DNA from 2 places in the Clostridium beijerinckii genome. Region 1 is predicted to be linked to the other one. Evidence: a T-box and tRNA genes for the amino acid it is inferred to sense, from the RefSeq annotation. Region 1 holds a T-box; the other holds one or more tRNA genes.
The links. The T-box of region 1 lies ahead of argS (arginine--tRNA ligase). A T-box ahead of a tRNA ligase gene usually reads a tRNA of that ligase, here a tRNA-Arg.

Region 1 (9,454 bases):
AACAAAAATCTTTTAATAGATTCTGGGCCTAAATCTGATAGAAGAAAACTTTTTAACTATTTATCAGGGCTAAACTTAAATAAATTAGATTATGTAATTGCAACTCATCCACATGAAGACCATATTGGTAATATGGATGATATAATAAAAACTTATAGTATAGGAACTTTCTATTCTCCAAAAGTTGAATCTACTACAAAAAGCTTTGAGGACATGGTAGATGCTTTAAAAAATAAGAATTTAAAGGTACATGTATTGAAAAACAATAGTAATTCTATTGACTTAGGTGAAAATACTAAAATAAATGTCTTCTCTCCTAATAAGGATTTTTATGATAATTTAAACAACTACTCTCCTGTAATAAAAATTCAATATGGTAACACTTCTTTTTTATTTACTGGTGACGCCGAAAAGGAAGTAGAAAAAGAAATTCTTAATAATAATGAAGATATCAGCGCAGATGTGCTTAAAGTGGGACATCACGGATCCTCAACTTCTACTAGTAAAGACTTTCTAAAAAAAGTTAATCCTTCAATAGCAGTTATATCTGTAGGTAAAGATAATATATACAATCATCCTGATGCTATTACTACAAAATTATTAGATGAAAACAATATAAAAACTTATAGAACAGATAAAGATGGAACCATCGTCATTTGCTCAGACGGCTCTAACATATCAAAAAAATAACTCAACATAAAAAGGATGCTTCATTATATTAAAAGCATCCTAGCTATTCTTAAAGCATTAAAATAGACCCCAAAAACTTGGAGTCATTTAAAAATCAGAAATAAAATTTAATTATTTCTAAATTATTTATTTCTATTTTATTTATTTTGCAGTCATTAATTAGAATTATTATTCAATGAATTTTCTTGAATATCATATTCTTCTTCTAAATTTTCTAAATCTTCAACTTCATCTTCAGCGATAGCTTCTTCGATAATATCTTCAATATCTTCATAAATATATTTTTTCCAGTTTACATATATATAATATAAATTTATAACATCCTGCTCATTATAAAGAAGAATTTTTTCAATTTTCTCTTCTGGCATTCTTTTGAAATAGCTTTTATCCTTCATAACTTTGTGAAAAGTTTTAGCTAAATTAGATCCGCTGATTACCTCTCCCTCTCTTACAATATCAAAAACTTTTTCTAACTTTTTAAGCCCAATAGACAATTTTTTATTCTTTTCATATTCCTTTTGGATATCAATCGAATCAAATTCTTCACTAAAATTATAATATATATTATTTTCTTTGAAAAGATAATTAATAACTGAAAAATCATTATTCCCTGAAAAAGTGATAATGGCCTTTTTTCCTTTTTGTTTCATCTTTATAAAATATTCTTTAGCGAGATACAGTATATGTGTCGCCTCATCTCTATCTTCAATCATATATTGGGTTACTAGAATATTATTATTTTTCTTATCATACTCACATGCCCCAAATACTCCAATACACTTAGGCTTCTTATATACATAATGCTCTAAATCAAAGAAGATAATTTCTTCTGGTGTATATTCTTTATCTTGAGACTTCATCATAAATTCTTCACTATATTCTTCAACCTTCACCTTATTTTCACGAATAATCACAGTATCACTCTTTTCTATAAGAATTGTATATCCTCAATGTCCAAATTGTATATTACATCCTTTCTTTCAACAACAACATTCACTCTTTTTATTAATTCTCGATCTTTCAATACTTTTTGCAAAAGTTCCTTAGTTGGATTCATACAATAAGGATGTTTTACATTTTTAAACATAGTATAATCGCCTGCTGTATCTCCATATGCATAACTATCGTTTAAATCTATATCATACTTTTTAACAAATTCATTTATCGCCTTCGATTTACTTTTACTATCCCACATTGGTGTAACTTGCCCTGTATATACATTTTTATCATCTATAATATATTTTGCACCTATATAATCTGTAAAGCCATATTTCTTGGCCATCTCTCCAACAAGTTCTGAAGGCGATCCAGATATTATAATTAGAGTATGATTATTAGCTTGATGCCACTTTATTCTGTCCCTCGTAAAAGTATATACTCTATCGCCCTTTTGTTCTACAACTTTCTTAGCTATATATTCCATTTGATACTTCTGTAATCCTTTAATTGACTCAATATATATATCAATCATTTTCAACAGATATTGATCATAATCGCCTTGCCTCTTATCCCACTTCATAAAGTAAGGCCTTAAATCATTATACCATCTTTCTGAACCTATAATTTCATATTTAACCATCTTTTTAAATACTTCTGTTATTAGTCCTTCTCTGTATAAAGTTCCATCTAAATCAAAAAACGCACCTATATTTGCCATTAACTCACATCCTTTTATACTTATTTATTATACTTTATTTTTTCATTTCAGAAAAGCTTATAAAATCTATCTGATTAATTTAAATATATATGTTGCAATTCACAATGCACATTTCACGATTCACAATCACGACTGAAATTCTTGCAATATTTCTAGAATTATGATAAAGAATTATTTTTGCAATATATATTATAAATTGTATAAGTAAAAACACTACCAAATATATTTATTATTGATAGTGTCGTTAAAATTTATCCATGACTATTCTATAAAAGTTAGAATTTCATCTATATTCTTTCGCACTTTTTTTCTTATATTATCATTTTCTGGATATCCAACAGCCACCACTAGTCTAATTCTCTTTAATTTATTTATATTTAAAAGTTTTTTTAGTTCTTTTTCATTAAACCAACCTAAAATACAAGTACCTAAATTTTGTTCTGTTGCTGCTAAACATATATGCTCAGTTGCAATTCCAATATCAACAGATCTATAATCCTGCTGTTTAATTAATGCTCCAGCACGTGAAGTTAAATTTCCACTTTCCTCCACTACTATTATAAAAGCTGGACATTCTGTAGTAAATTTATTCATAACTGCATCCTGTAAGCATTCTGAAACCTTAGGCACTAGCTCTTTATTATTCACTACTACAAAATGCCATGGTTGGCTGTTACATGCTGATGGAGCTAATCTTGCAGCCTCAATACATTTTACTAACTTTTCTTTTTCAACGGGTTTATTTAAATACTTTCTGCAACTTTGACGTTCATTTAATAAATCAATAAATTCCTTCATAAAACTTCTCCTAAATTCTTTATAATTCTTTATAAATCAATTTCTCCAAGACTTTCTTTCTTAACTAATCCTGGATTCCTTTTTTTAAACTCCTCCACTGTCTTCTCATAATATATTTTTATAGTTGCCATTGTAGGCGACCCAAGAAGCATTCCAAAAGGTCCCCAAAAACCACCGCCTATTGCAACTCCCAATATTATCCCTAATGGACTAACTCCAACCTTTTTTCCTATAAGCTTTGGATCAAGGTACCAAGCATCAAAAAGATGAATACAAAGTAAAAGTATAAATACCATAAAAGCCTTCATAGGTGAAACAAAGATTGCAACTCCCGCACCGACTACTTCACCAATGAGTGGTCCAAAATAAGGAATCATATTAGTAATCCCTTCTATCAGCGCTATTAGTGGTGCATATGGTTCCCCAACAATTAATAGACCTATAAGTGATATAAGACCTATTATTGCAGAATCAATTGCCTTTATACCTATATAAACTCCTATCATTTTATTATAGGTTCTAATAAATGTAATTAACTTATTCCCCTTTTCTTCATTAAAAATCATATATGTTATGGTTCTAGCACGCTTTAACAACTTTTCTTTATCCACTAACACATAAATTGAAATTAAAAAACCAAAAATCACACTTACTAAATTTGATGTAAATGATAATAAGTACATAATAAAATTTTGTAGTAGCCCTATTGTTACGCTTCCTATCTGGCTTGACATTTCTTGTAGCTTATTTAAAAGTCCTGCTTGTACAATCAGTGTCTTTATTCTTTCATTTTGAAGAAGAGTATTGATCCACTTTTGTATAATTTCCACATAGGCCGGCATTTCTTTAGTTATATTTACTATACTGTCTACTATACTTGGTATCGTAAAAAATAATATTATAATAATTAAAGCTATAATTATAAAATATGTAATCAATATTGATATTGCTCTTTTAGTTTTAAAATTATTCTCAAGAAAACTTACTACTGGATTTAATATATAAGCACAAATAATAGCATATATAAAAGGTGACATAATAGATAAAACTTTTCTGCCTATATCAAAGAAAAAATTATAATTATCTATAAGTTTGTATCCAATTACACCTATTAAAGCAAATATTAATATATCCCTATACTTAATATTTCTATTTATGAACAATTAATCCCACATCCTTTCCATGCTTTTTTCAATTATACCATATATCACTTTTTTAAGGCATATAAAAGAAATTAACGAGTCAAAAAATATCATAGGATGCTCCTATATGCACCCCCTCTACTTTTATAAATATTCATCTCTTACAACAGGTAATAAAATAAAACATTTTTATTCACAAAAATATTCTATTTAAATATATATATTGCAAAAATAATTCTTCATCAAATTCTAAAAATATTACAAGAATTTTAGCTGTAATTGTAAACTGTGAAGTGTGAAGTATACTTTGTAAATTGCAACATGTATATATCATAAAAGCTTAAACTCACCTAAAATTATCTAGAAATCATAGGATAATTAGATTTAGGTAGTTTTATAAGTAATGAAAATAGAGGGTTGTTACATAAGACATCCCTCTATTTAAAGAAATTATAATAAATTTAATATTAATTAACTACATTTTTTCTACTACATCTATTCCAAGTAACTCTAATCCATTTTTTATTACTTGTAAACTTGCTTTAACTAAGTTTAATCTTGTAGCTTTTAAATCCTCATCTTCTAAGTTCAATACTGAATGTGCATTATAGAATTTATTAAATCCTTTTGCAACTTCAATTACGTATCTTGTTAATATTGAAGGCTCTAACTTATCTAACGCTAAAGTTATTACGCTATTAAAGTTAGCTATACTCTTAACTAACTCAAATTCTTCTTTTGAAGATAATTTACTATAGTCAACAGTTCCAATGCATTCTTTACCTCTGTTCAATATACTATTTCCTCTTGCATATGAATATTGAACATATGGACCAGTTTCTCCATCAAATGATAATATTTCTTTCCAATCAAAGACAATATCTTTTTCCCTTGAATTTTTAAGATACGTAAAGATTACTGCTCCAACACCAATCTTCTTTGCTACTTCTTCTTTATTTTCAAGTTCAGGATTTTTCTCATTAATAACTTCCATAGTTTTTTCAACGGCTTCACGTAATAAATCATCTAGTAAAACAATTGAACCATTTCTAGTTGAAAGTTTTCTATCTGCGAACTTAACTAATCCAAAACCTACATGAACGCAATCCTTAGCCCACTCATGTCCTGCAAGTTCTAACACTTTAAATACTTGTTTGAAGTGAAGTGCTTGAGGAGTTCCAACTACATAAACACATTTATGAAAATCATAAGTTTTCTTTCTATACATAGCAGCTGCTAAATCTCTTGTAGCATATATTGATGCACCATCACCTTTTAATACTATACAAGGTGGCATATTATATTCTTCAAGCATTACAACTTGAGCTCCATTACTTTCTACAAGAAGTCCTTTTTCTTTTAACTCATCAACAACAACATCCATTTTATCATTATAAAATGCTTCTCCAGCTAGTGAGTCAAATTTAACTCCTAAAATGTTATAAACTCTTTCAAATTCTTTTAAACTTAATTCTCTAAATCTAGTCCAAAGAGCTGTTGCTTTTTCATCACCAGTTTCTAATGCTTTAAAGTTTGCTCTTGCTTCATCTTCTAATGAAGGATCTTTTTCAGCTTCCTCGTGGAATTTAACATATATTCTAAGTAATTCATCAATCGGAGCCTTTTCTAATGCTTCTTCATCTACCCATCTATCATATGCACTTATAAGCTTACCAAATTGAGTTCCCCAATCTCCTAAGTGATTCAATCCTACAGTATTATATCCTTCCTTTTTAAACATCTTGTATAAAGAATTACCTATAGCTGTAGTGAATAAGTGACCAACATGGAAAGGTTTTGCTATATTAGGTGAAGAGTATTCAACACAGACTGTTTTCCCTTCTCCTATATTTGACGCTCCATAATTTTCTCCATCTTCTAAAACCTTTTTGATTGTATTTTCTGCAAATACTCCTTTATCAACGAAGAAGTTAACATATGGTCCTAAATTTTCAATTCTTTCAAATCCTTCAGTAGACATATTTTTTTTTAATTCTTCTGCTATCATATTAGGTGCTTTTCTCATAACCTTTGATAGCTGAAAACATGGAAATGCATAATCCCCCATTTCTGGCTTTGGCGGTATTTCAATTAATTTTTCAATAGTTTCAATTTCTAATTCCACATGTTCTTTTATTAGTTCTGCAACTTTACTTTTATAATCCATAACATCCTCCTTGATTTTGGCTAAATAGTATTATCTTAAATTCAACAGGAGCTACTAACCTGTAAGACTTATAGCTAATCATTTAACTTTAATACTAATTATTATTTTTAACTTTTTGCAATAAATGTATTTATATAATTTATCACAAATATGTTATAATACGAACAAAAAAAGCCCATCTCTTAAACAAAGAGACGAACTATCCGCGGTACCACTCTAATTGTATTTTATATAAATAAAATACCCCTTAACTTTTAACGCAAGTTTTTTTGCGACCAGCCCTACTAAAGGTTTAAAAATAATAACTTATATATCATATCAGCTATATTAAATTATTATCTTTTTAACCACTTATTTCAGGTGATTTCTCCAAGGCTCTCTTCATTATAATCTATCCATAGGGCTTACACCGTCTCCCCACTCGCTTAAGGAATCAATTAAACTACTTTCCTCTTCTTAGAATTTTCAATATTAATGATAATATATTATACAAATTATCTTAAATTTTGTCAACTTAAATTTCAATATCCCCTGAATATACTATTATATTACAGGGGATTTCATATTATAGAAAAATCTTTAGTAATGCATTTTTTATTATTTCTGCTGGAATATGTATTATTCTTCCCCCAACAAATATTAATGCTAGCATTATTAGCATTTGATATTGATAAAACTTTTCTTCAAATCTATAGAACGTATTGGGCTTCAAATCTCTTAAAAGACTGAATCCATCTAATCCTGGTATTGGTATCAAATTAAATAATCCTATGTTTATATTAATTACAATTATTAAATATATCATTGAATATAGTACACCGGCTAATGCCATTGGCAGAAATCCGTATACAAACCTTACATAAATCCCCAACACCAATGCAGCTACTATAGCAACTATAAAATTTGCAATCGGCCCGGCTAAGCTTACCTTTAAATCATCTTTATAATAATTTTTATAAGCTGACGGATTAGTCTGTACTGGCTTTGCCCAACCAAAACTAAAGATAAGTACCGCTACAAACCCTACAGGATCAATATGAGCAATTGGGTTTAATGTTAATCTTCCTTGAAATCTCGGTGTCTTATCCCCTAACTTATCAGCTACTAATGCATGAGCATATTCATGAAATGTAAATGCAATAAGCATTCCCGGAATCATTAAAATCATATTAAGTATTGAATTCATGTTTTCCTCCTCTTTCGATATGTATGTTTTATATTATATCATACTTAGAACAAATTCCATTAAAGTAACTTATATATTGCAACTAAATAATATAATTCTGTTCTTACAAGATTATTCAGTTTTTATTCCATAATAGTTTAAGACAAACTTTTATAAATTAAACTTTTTAGGCATATATATTTTTTATTTTCATTAACTTTATTATAACTGTCGTAAGTATTTACATAAAACGTTAAAATCACTGCTTACTATTTATTTCCAACATTATATCATAAAAGATTAATCTCAACAATGTAAGTGCACTTATTCGTTTAGATTACAACCTTATTCTATGCACATTTTACTAATAAACTTGCATTTTAAATTTTAGTAAACCAAATACCTAACTAATATAAAAGTTAGAAGCTCAGTTGCAACATATATATTATAAGATCTAATTTAATAAAGAGTGTTTAATTTAAATTCAATTAAACACTCTTTACTTACCAACTTTATTTATTATCATTTAAACTTTTATAAACCAATTTTCCACTATTATCTTCCGTAGCTATAAAATCTTCTTTAATTTGAACAAGTTTCCCTTCATATTCAACTTCTTTTCCTGTACTTAAATTCTTGACACTACCTTTAAGATTATCATTAACTAGTATTTCACTCTTATTGCTAAAATACAAGTCATTAACATTTACAACCGAATCAAGTGTTACCTTTTTCCAATTTGCTGTATCCTCATCAACTTTTCCATAAGTGATATTGGTAATTTTATCACCATTAAGCTCCCCAACATAAATCACATCATTTCTATCAATTCCAAGAAGTGTCAGATTCTTATTACCATTAAACACCAATTGCTTATTAGGGCTCGTAACAAAAAATTTACTATTCAACTTATCTTCATATACTAATCTATCGTTATGTGGAACTACTTGCATATTTCCTAATACATTAGTCTTAAGTGACACTTTACTCATATCATTATTTATGTCAATTCTATAAACTATACTCTTTAATCCACCTTTATAAATATCTACATAGTACACGTTCGTAAATATAGATGCACTTATCTTACTAACTTCCATGTCATCTTCAGCTGAGCATATTTCTTTAACTAAAGACTCTGTTGAATTTTTTACATTATAGGTTACAATTTGAACTTTAGATTCTCCTTCTTTTTTGGCTTTCTCAGCTATTACTAATATGTCTCTTTCTTGAAGCCAATCACAGTACATAATAGTTCCTTTGCTTTCTGTTGTGACCTTATTGCTGGTACCTGTAGCAGTGTCCTCCAAATATAACTCTTCATCTAACTTATACGTTAAATACTTACCATCATATGATATGCTAACATCCTTAGCTTTACTTGGAATACTAGCCTTAATATCTTTTGTAATATCTTTTTTTTGAACTTCTATTTTATTACTTTTAAATTCTGACGTATGCTTAAAAATAAAATTTTCTAAAATGTATAAGCCAGAAATTTGTAATAGTATAGATAACAATGCCCAAGCAGTTATCTTCTTAAACATCTTCATAATTCTACCTCACCTTCTGTTTATTTAACAATAACTGCTGTTGGAATAGATCTTTCTCCCATACTATTTGATGGTTTATTTCTAACTTCTCCATAGTAATACAATGTTGTTGATTTTCCACCATCCAAGTTCATTGCATTCCATGCACCTAGCTGATGCATAATCTCTTGCAATTCCTTTAATGTTGCTCCTATACTTCCAATTTCTCTACCATCTATAACTAGAAGAATTATTGAGCCATCCTTCATTTGTCCTATAGCAGTTTTAGGGGCTGTCCCAAAT
Region 2 (9,454 bases), 2.6 Mb from region 1:
TTTGGGCAGTTAAATAGTCATTAGATAAATTTGAAATAGTAAATACATTTGCATATAAATTGACATCTGAATTACGTGGATTTACTAAACCAGCCCAGGCATTTGAACCATTACCAACCCATAAAGTTTCTGTCTGGCCTACAAAGTATCTTCCTCTCATTGATTTATATAAAGAAATAGGAATACTAACTACTTCTTGTAATTTACCACTTTTATTATCTAGGATATAATTACTATTATTTTCTAACATAAATTACATCTCCTACGGATTAATTTTTATAAATATTACTATAGAGTTTCTTTATATATATAATATTCCGTAAATATATAAAATGCTCATGTTATTAATAAAAGCAAGCTATAGCGCCGTAGATATAGTATATATTTTATAATTACTTTACCTGTTGCAATATTTATTTCTATATTCAGATGGAGAGCACTTCCTGTATTTTTTAAATACTTTTCCAAAGTAACTTATGCCATTAAAACCTACATCAAGAGAAATATTAGAAATGGAATCCTTATTTTTTAGAAGTAGCTCTGCTGCTTTTGAAACTCTGTATTCCATTAGATATTCAAAAGGAGTTACTTTCAAAATTCTTTTAAAACTTCGACAGCACTCACTTTTACTGATATTTGCAGCCCTTGCGATACTAGCTAGATCAATATTATCTGCATAATGATTTTGAATATATTGCATTGCCATTTTTACACGTTCATCATCATTTGATTCCGAAGGTACAGTTCTTTTAATATCTTCTTTTATTTCTTTCATTAAGTTTAGCCAAACAATACTTAGATAATTTTTCATTTCTAATTCATATCCATATGCTTTTTCATGAGATAATATAAAAACTTGCTCCAGATGAGCTAATATTCTCTTTTGCCATGGAACGTCAAGTTTTAAAGATATAAACTTCAAATTATTGCTCTCAATAATTGGTGATAAGTACTTCTTTTCGATAAGTGATTCTTCACTTCCTCCAATTAAAGTTGAATCAAAATCAATAGAAAACATCATACAATTGCTATTATCGTATGGTTTAATTTGATGAAGTACATTTGAATTTATCATAATTCCTTCTCCTGGAGATAAGATTATTTCTTCATCTTCTATATATACAACTACTTTATCATATAGTGAATATGAAAATTGTACTTCCCTATGCCAATGCCATCTTATATACCCATCTTCAAATAGATCAAATTTGTCAGTGTAAATTGCTAATGGAAAATCATGAGAACCATGTTTTATTGTTTCTTGCAAATCATCATTTACTTCTATTCTTGTTGCCTGCATTCTTATCATCTCGCTAATATAGTTTTAATTTCTGATAATATATTAATTGTTTAATGCCAGAAATAATAATAAAATTATTACATATTTGTTTGATTAAATCAATATAATTGCAACTTGCTGCAATAGATAGTGCAAATCATAATATATATGTTGAAATTCATAATGCATATTTAACAATGCACAATTAGGGCTAAGATTCTTGCAATATTTTTAGAATTATGATGAAGGATTATTTTTGCAATGTATATAGATTAATTAAGAATAAATACAAAAAGGAGGAAGCATAGTGAACTTTCAGCCAAGGATAAAAGGAATAATACTGGTAATCATAGGAGCCATGTTATGGGGAATATCAGGTACTGCTGCTCAATACTTATTTCAGAAAAAAGGATTTAGTCCAGAGTGGCTTGTTGTAATACGTTTATTATCATCGGGAATAATCTTATTATTATATACTTTTATGAAAGGTGAGCAAAATATATGGGAAGTATGGAAAAGTAAGAATGATGCACTAAGTCTTATATTTTTTAGCGTTTTAGGTATGCTAGGAGTACAATATACATATTTTGCGGCAATTAAATATGGGAATGCAGCAACAGCAACAATACTTCAATATTCATCACCAGTAATAATTACTTGTTATTTAGCCATTCGTAATAAAAAAATTCCTAAGCTTAAAGAAATTATTGCTATTGGACTAGCAATGCTAGGGACATTTTTTATCATTACAAAGGGGAATATTCATAGTATATCTATTTCAAGGTTAGTATTGTTTTGGGGGATTGCATCAGCATTTGCAGCAGCCTTTTATACTTTACAACCTCGCTTGCTTCTTAGAAAATGGGGATCCATATTAGTAGTTGGGTGGGGGATGTTAATAGGAGGAATAGCCTTCAGCTTTATTGAGCAGCCATGGAATTGCACTGGAATTTGGTCTACTAATTCAATATTAGCTATTATATTTGTAGTATTATTTGGAACTTTAATTGCTTTTACTTGCTTCTTAGAAAGTTTAAATTATATAAAGCCGACAGAGTCAAGCATATTATCATCAGCTGAACCTTTATCGGCTGCTATATTGTCTGTATTATGGTTACATGAGGAGCTTGGAATATCACAATGGATTGGAACGGCATGTATTATAACTACAATTATAATTTTGTCTCGTATAAAGCAATAAAAAGTTGTTTTAATATAGAATGAAAATTAGTTCAATATATCATTATATTAATACAAAATGCTTAAGTAGATTAATAGATAGCTGGATGACAATGAGTCAGCAGGTATTGATAAAATCATAAGTATACTCATTAAGAGAATTCTAAATTACCTGCAGTAACTATTATAATTATATCCCCATAATTTAGCGGTTTCATGGTATATTTGCGAGAATTAGGTTCAAAACGAATTAACTCCTGTATTAATTGAGTGCTATCAACTATAAGAAGCATGGCTCTACCAGAAGAATTATTTTGAACATTATAATCAACGCCTGCTGATAATCCTGAGTCCTTTAGAGAATAAAGACCTTGAGTTAAAGTTTTACTAGCGGCAAAAGCGTTTATTGTATTCATGCTAAACAATAAGAATAAAATAATAGAAAATGGGACAATAAATTTTTTCATTATACTCACCACCTTTCATAATTTATAGTATTTGAAAGCGGTGAAATTATATTCAAAATATATTATGGCAAGTTAAGAAAAATAGACTATTACAAAATTCTAAGAACTGATTTAGAAAATTATAGCTTGTCATACAATTGACATATTCATCTAGTATTATAAATTTATAAGATAGTTAATCATTATTTACCCCTTATTAAATAAATGATAACCAGTATTTGGAATGATCTATTACACCCTAGTAGATCATTCTTTTTTTTCGCCTTCATTGACTATGTAATTATAGTAGTGAGCTATAGCCATGTCCACTATAGTACTTACATAGGTATTTAAGTCAGGATGCCTGCTCTTTAATTTATTAACTTTTCTAACAGTAGAAGATCTAAGCATATAAGTTCGTTTAATATCTAGGAATTCACCATCAATAGGTGGAGCCATGCCATTTGCTACTGAAATTTTTCTATTATCTGCAAAAATATTAGAATTAGATGTTTTAACATTTTGGGTAGATGCTGCTTCATCATCAAATGAGATGATTAGAGTAGGATTATTAGATTTAATAGACGATATATTATTACTGTTATAACTACAATTATTATTATTATTATTACTGCTGTTATTGGACATAGCAGTATTTTTTTCATCTTCATCATCATCAAATGAAAAAGATGAAATACACTTGCCAGAAATGACTGGTTCAGGTGTAAAACCAATTATTTCTTCATTCTCATCTGGTGCAAAATCATTTTTTGGTAGTTCATTTTGTTTTCTTTTACTCATAAGTGTTCTCCTTTAATAAATTTTATAAAAATTTTTATACATTTTTTCTATGAATGATCAAAGAAAAGAAATGCATGCTTCTAAATATAAAAGATTAAATGAAAGAGCTCTGTTAATCAGATGCAAAATTTGGATCTTACTTTTTGCAGGATAACTTTTTTGAAGAGATCTTTTGAATTTTCATTTATCTCACTTAGGATATATGCAGAAATAGAGAATATTCTAATATTCTCTAGAATATTAGAATATAAGAATATATATTCTTCAGAATATGCTTGAAAAATGTGGCTTAAGGAGAGGTTAGTATTTAAATTAAAAACTTTTAGGTAGTGTAATATATGATTGAATTTTTTAGAAGGTAATAAAAAATATTTAAGGCAATAACAAATTAATATGAAATAATTATCTATGAAAATAAATTTAGGAGGGGAGTAAATGAAAAAAGTATTAGTTGAACCATTTAGAATTTGGTTAGATAGTGGTACTGTAATTAGATACAGTTTATCGGGATAATACTCTGTAACTATAAATATATATAGCACATATGTTAACATTTTTATTTTATGGTTTAATTTAATAAGACATGGAATAAAAAATAAGAGGCTAATAAATAATTGAGAGTGAATTCTAATTTAATATTAAAATTTAGTTAAATAAAATAATTAAGTTTTAATATTAGATTATTTATTAAGCAGTTTGCTTACTAAAATTTCAAATATAAACTTATTATTGAAAAGCATTATACTCAAAGTGATATAAATTTAAATATATTTATAAATTTATATTAATGCAGTAAATAAAAAAGTCAAAGCCTGTGATACTGCTAGGTGAGAGATATCTAAATAAGGTAAAATTGCGGTAAAAAATACAATATTCAGCACTTTATTTGAAAAAAATTAAATTTTTGTGTTGACAACCTATAATATGTAACATATAATAAACAAGCAGGTTAGTTGCGGGTATCGTATATCGGTAATACTCCAGCCTTCCAAGCTGGAAAGGTGGGTTCGATTCCCACTACCCGCTCCAAAAAAATTAAAGAGTTTGCAACATAATAAATAATATGCGTTTTTAGCTCAGCTGGATAGAGCAACGCCCTTCTAAGGCGTGGGCCAGGGGTTCGAATCCCTTAAAACGCACCATAATGGTGAACGTAGTTCAGTTGGTAGAGCGCCAGTTTGTGGCACTGGTTGTCGTGGGTTCGAGTCCCATCGTTCACCCCATGTAAAAATATTAGTAGGCTACAAGGAAATTGATTTAGCTTAATTATTTGCAAAAGTATCCTATCATAATTATTATTTTGGTTCACTAGCTCAGTCGGTAGAGCACATGACTTTTAATCATGGTGTCCCGGGTTCGATTCCCGGGTGAGCCACCAATTTGTTTAACCTAAAGTAGAAAAGTATAGTTATAAATATACTTTTTACTTTAGGCTTTTTTATTCTTTAGGAATTTATATTCCAGTAAAATAAAAATAACAGCACCAAGGTAAATGTTAACCTTGGTGCTGTTAGATTTTAATAATATACTGGGATGCTATTAAATATTTTTCTTAAAATAGTTTTCTTTTTCAAAACGGCTGTAGAGTAGCACATATCTTTAAAATAGGCATATTCCTTAACAGTATGATTCTTATAAAATACAAAATTTATAAGTTCAATTTCTTCTTCATTTAAAGTTTTAAGAGCTGACTTTAAATCTTCATAATCACAGACTTCACATAATGAAGCCTCGATAGATATTTCTTGTGAGGGGATATCTTCTTCAAAGTTATCATGAAAACTTAAAACATCATTACTGTCAGTGGAACTTCTAAAATTCATTTTCCTAATTAAATCATTTACATTATTCTTTATTGCATTAGTAGCATAAGCAACAAACCTGTGCTTCTCCAAATTGTACATGGAAACAGATTTAAAAAGTGATTTATAACATTCCTGCTGAATATCATAAATGCTGTATCCATCAACAAAAGTTTTCTTTGAGATATTATAGATTAAAGGCTTAAACTCATCAGCTAATTTTTCTTTTGCGACTTCATCATTATTTTTACATCTTCTCACCAGATTTTCAATATAATCAAAATTCATATGAACCTCCTTCCTCGTTTAATGGCTGCAAACTAAATTGATTAATTTACATATGTTGTGTTTAGTGTTAAGTTAATTTCTACATGTAGATATACGGTAGAGAATGTATGCTTTATATAAAAATAGAAAATAATTTATATTAATTTATTGAAGAGTAACCTAAAGTAATATGTTTACTACATATAGAAGTTTTTTGATTTACTCATCTAAATACAATAATGCGTTTATGGAGAGTTTTGTAATATGAATAATTACATGAATGGCTAAAAAATAGAAGGGTAAGTATTATTGCAGAGTAATAATTTATTTATATCAAAAAATAAAAAATGGTCTGGATAATTGGCATACAGAAAAATAGGTAAAATTAAATTTAAAAACCTGCTGATAAAAGTATTTACCTTTATCAGCAGGTTTCAATTTAAAGAGAAGTTTCATAAAAATACATCACAAATAGATATCAGAAAATTCTATCTTGGTATTTTGCACAAGGCGATTATCCAATAAATTTACTGGTTCTTTATCCATATAGTCCTCAATTATAGTTTCACTAGGAAGTAAAATAGTAAAAGCGCTTCCTTTGCCCAACTCACTTTTAACAGATATGCTGCCTCCCAGTGATTCAACAAACTTCTTTACCAGCGACAGACCAATGCCTGCGCCTTCTGCCTGTCTTGATAGAGAACTATCTACCTGTCCAAATCTTTCAAAGATAATGTTCGCCTTATCTTCTGGTATACCTATTCCTTTATCTTTAACTTCAATACATATCTTATCGTTTATAGAACTTAAAGTTACAATAATAGGCTTGCCTTCAGGAGTAAATTTAGTGGCGTTAGAAAGAAGATTTAGAAGTATTCTTTCATATTTCTCATCATCAATTCCTATAATTTTTTTTTCAATTAAAGGTACAAATGTTACATCAATGGACTTTAAAGCTACATATGTACATATTGACTCTATGATAGACTTTGTCAAAAACACAATATCTACATTCTTTTTATTAATTTTAATTCGTCCTGCATTCACTCTTGTGATATCTAGCAAATTATTAACAAGCCTTAGCTGTCTAAAGGTATTTTGTCTTATCATACGTAAGTACTTTTTTGCTTTATCTGACAATTCATTGGAACAAATATAGTTCATGGCTTGAATTGCTGAGCTAATAACATTGAGAGGAGTTCTAAATTCGTGTGATATTAGGGACAAGAACTCGTCCTTCATTTCTAATGTTCTTTCAAGCTCAAGGTTTTTCTTTTTAAGTTCATCTTTTGTTTTTTTTAATGAAATATGTGTTTTTACTCTAGAAACTAATTCTTTTCTATTAAATGGCTTTGTTACATAGTCTACAGCTCCTAAATCAAATGCCTTTACAATGTCATCTTTTTCATCTTTTACAGTTAAAAATATTATGGGTATATCTTTATACTTTGAACTTTTTTTTAGGGTACTGCACACCTCAAAACCATCAATTTCTGGCATATCAACATCCAGCAAAATAAGTTCTGGAATGTTTTCTTCAAGAAATTTATATGCTTCATTAGCATTCATTGCAATCCCCAGTTCATATTCATTTTCAGACATGATTGTAGCTACTACCTGTATATTATTTGGATTGTCATCTACTATCAATATCAAGTCTCTATTAATGTTACTCATACAGTCCATCCTCCAAGGTTAGTCTTTTTATTTTACTTAAGCTTGATTTAATTTTAATTATATTGTAACTTTCTGCACTTCTAATCAGTTCCTCACCCTCATCAGATATAGACTTCAAATCATGCTGTTCCCCAAATGAAATTAATATTTGGGCCAAATCTTTTACATTACCTATAATCATTGAATTTTCTAATTTTTTTATTAATGGTGTAACCTTATTCTTCAAATCAATAAGTTTATCAGACTCAATTATAATTGATATCGTGTTTTCACTGTTGGTTTTAGGGTAAACATGCATATCTTTTTCAGCCTTATTTCTAATATACTTAGATATTTTACTAAATATCCGGTCAGCGCTAACAGGCTTCATCAAATAATCATCAAATTTGCATCCATTAGGTATGTCTTGTGCAGTAGATGCACTTAGTGCAATAATCGGAATGTCGCAAAATTCTGGATTTTCTTTAAGTATTGATGACAACTTGGTACCGTCCATTTCTGGCATAATCAAGTCTATAATTGCCAAGTCTGGTTTGTCTTGCTCAAATATTTTTATTGCTTCAAAGCCGTTTTCTGCGGTTATAACTTTAAGACCAGCCTTTGAAAGCAATTCCTCCAATAAAAAGCGGTTAGTTTCTATGTCATCTACAACAAGTATCTTTTCATTAGAAAAGTTGTACTTATTAAAATAAGCAGTACTTGTATCTTCAGGAAGTTCTTCAGTCGCAGCTATTGGAACATTATAAAATTCAACATAGAAAGTGCTTCCTTTTCCTTCAGTGCTTTCAACAAAGATTTTCCCCTGCATCATTTCTGTAAGCTTTTTAGTAATGGAGAGCCCAAGACCTGTGCCGCCAAATTTCTTTATGCTTTGTCCTGATGCTTGCTTGAAAGCATCAAATATTTTCGCTCTTTCACATTCAGCAATACCAATGCCTGTATCCTCAATCGAAATTCTAAAGTCCACACTACTCTTGTTTTTGGAAGTAGTTCCTTTTAGTGAAAGCTTCACATATCCATTATCAGTAAACTTTACAGCGTTTCCTACTAGGTTTAATAGTATCTGTCTAACTCTCACTTCATCAAGAAGAATACTCTCGTCAAAGTCCTCCTGAATATCGAGTAAAAATTCAATATTTTTGCTCTTAGCCTTTTGTCTAAACATGTTTTTAATTTCTCTAAAGATATTGCTAAGCTTTAGAGGCTTGTACTGCAGCTCTATTCTCCCAGCCTCTATCTTTGACAGATCGAGAATATCGTTAATTATAGTGAGCAGACTGTTTCCTGCAACATTTATAGTCTCAATATAACTTTTGTGCTTTTCATCCTTTATTGTATTTTTCAGCAACTCACTAAAACCAATAACAGCATTTAATGGAGTACGAATTTCATGGCTCATATTGGCAAGAAACTCGCTTTTAGCCTCATTAGCTTTTTCTGCTTCTATTTTTGCGTACTTAAGTTCAGTATTTGTTTTTTCTAATTTCATAGTTCTTTCTTCAACTTTTTCTTCAAGATTGTCTATAAGGATATGTAATTCTTCTGCCATCTTATTAAAAGCACTAGATAACTTTCCAATTTCGTCGTTTTTAAAGATTTTTGCTCTTTGATGCAAGTCTCCTTTTGAAAACTTTTCCGAAATATTTATCAAATGATTAATTGGCCTTAGTATAACCTCAGTGCTCTTTAAATAAATAATCAAAGATAGAAGAAGTGCAATAATTGAGAAAAATATTGCAGTCTGAATATTGTTATTTATTTCAGATGTAAACAGACTTTCAGGTATAGCTGTTATAATTAGCCAATCTAAACCTTCTCTTTTGTACTCAGTTAGCTTCACATGAAGTTTATCTCCACCTGATTTTATGACAAAGTTAGTGTTTGATGTCTTATTATAATTTTCATAAGCTTCAGCAATAGGTTTGTTTTCGGTTTCATCGATTTTGATTCTTCTTATATCGCTTCCTGAAATGGTTTCAAAGTTAGGCTTATCAAGAGAATTA

Region 2: it encodes a tRNA-Arg, which carries the amino acid that the T-box ahead of argS (arginine--tRNA ligase) is inferred to sense. The anticodon was not compared.

What each region holds. Positions count from the first base shown of each region.
Region 1 covers NZ_CP144906.1:1,170,399-1,179,852, reverse strand. Annotated here, with positions in the region: gene PZA12_RS05475 (ComEC/Rec2 family competence protein) at 1-690, shown strand, start outside; gene PZA12_RS05470 (ribonuclease H-like domain-containing protein) at 846-1,604, opposite strand; gene PZA12_RS05465 (HAD-IB family hydrolase) at 1,619-2,347, opposite strand; gene PZA12_RS05460 (nitroreductase family protein) at 2,609-3,145, opposite strand; gene PZA12_RS05455 (AI-2E family transporter) at 3,175-4,308, opposite strand; gene argS (arginine--tRNA ligase) at 4,763-6,454, opposite strand; T-box leader at 6,642-6,921, opposite strand; gene PZA12_RS05445 (site-2 protease family protein) at 7,020-7,640, opposite strand; gene PZA12_RS05440 (dipeptidyl-peptidase IV) at 8,132-9,172, opposite strand; gene PZA12_RS05435 (phosphodiester glycosidase family protein) at 9,193-9,454, opposite strand, start outside.
Region 2 covers NZ_CP144906.1:3,784,468-3,793,921, reverse strand. Annotated here, with positions in the region: gene PZA12_RS17475 (DUF6143 family protein) at 1-250, opposite strand, end outside; gene PZA12_RS17470 (AraC family transcriptional regulator) at 398-1,300, opposite strand; gene PZA12_RS17465 (DMT family transporter) at 1,587-2,480, shown strand; gene PZA12_RS17460 (hypothetical protein) at 2,611-2,925, opposite strand; gene PZA12_RS17455 (hypothetical protein) at 3,172-3,705, opposite strand; tRNA gene PZA12_RS17450 (tRNA-Gly) at 4,661-4,734, shown strand; tRNA gene PZA12_RS17445 (tRNA-Arg) at 4,771-4,847, shown strand; tRNA gene PZA12_RS17440 (tRNA-His) at 4,853-4,928, shown strand; tRNA gene PZA12_RS17435 (tRNA-Lys) at 5,008-5,083, shown strand; gene PZA12_RS17430 (sigma-70 family RNA polymerase sigma factor) at 5,223-5,795, opposite strand; gene PZA12_RS17425 (hybrid sensor histidine kinase/response regulator) at 6,240-7,451, opposite strand; gene PZA12_RS17420 (ATP-binding protein) at 7,444-9,454, opposite strand, start outside.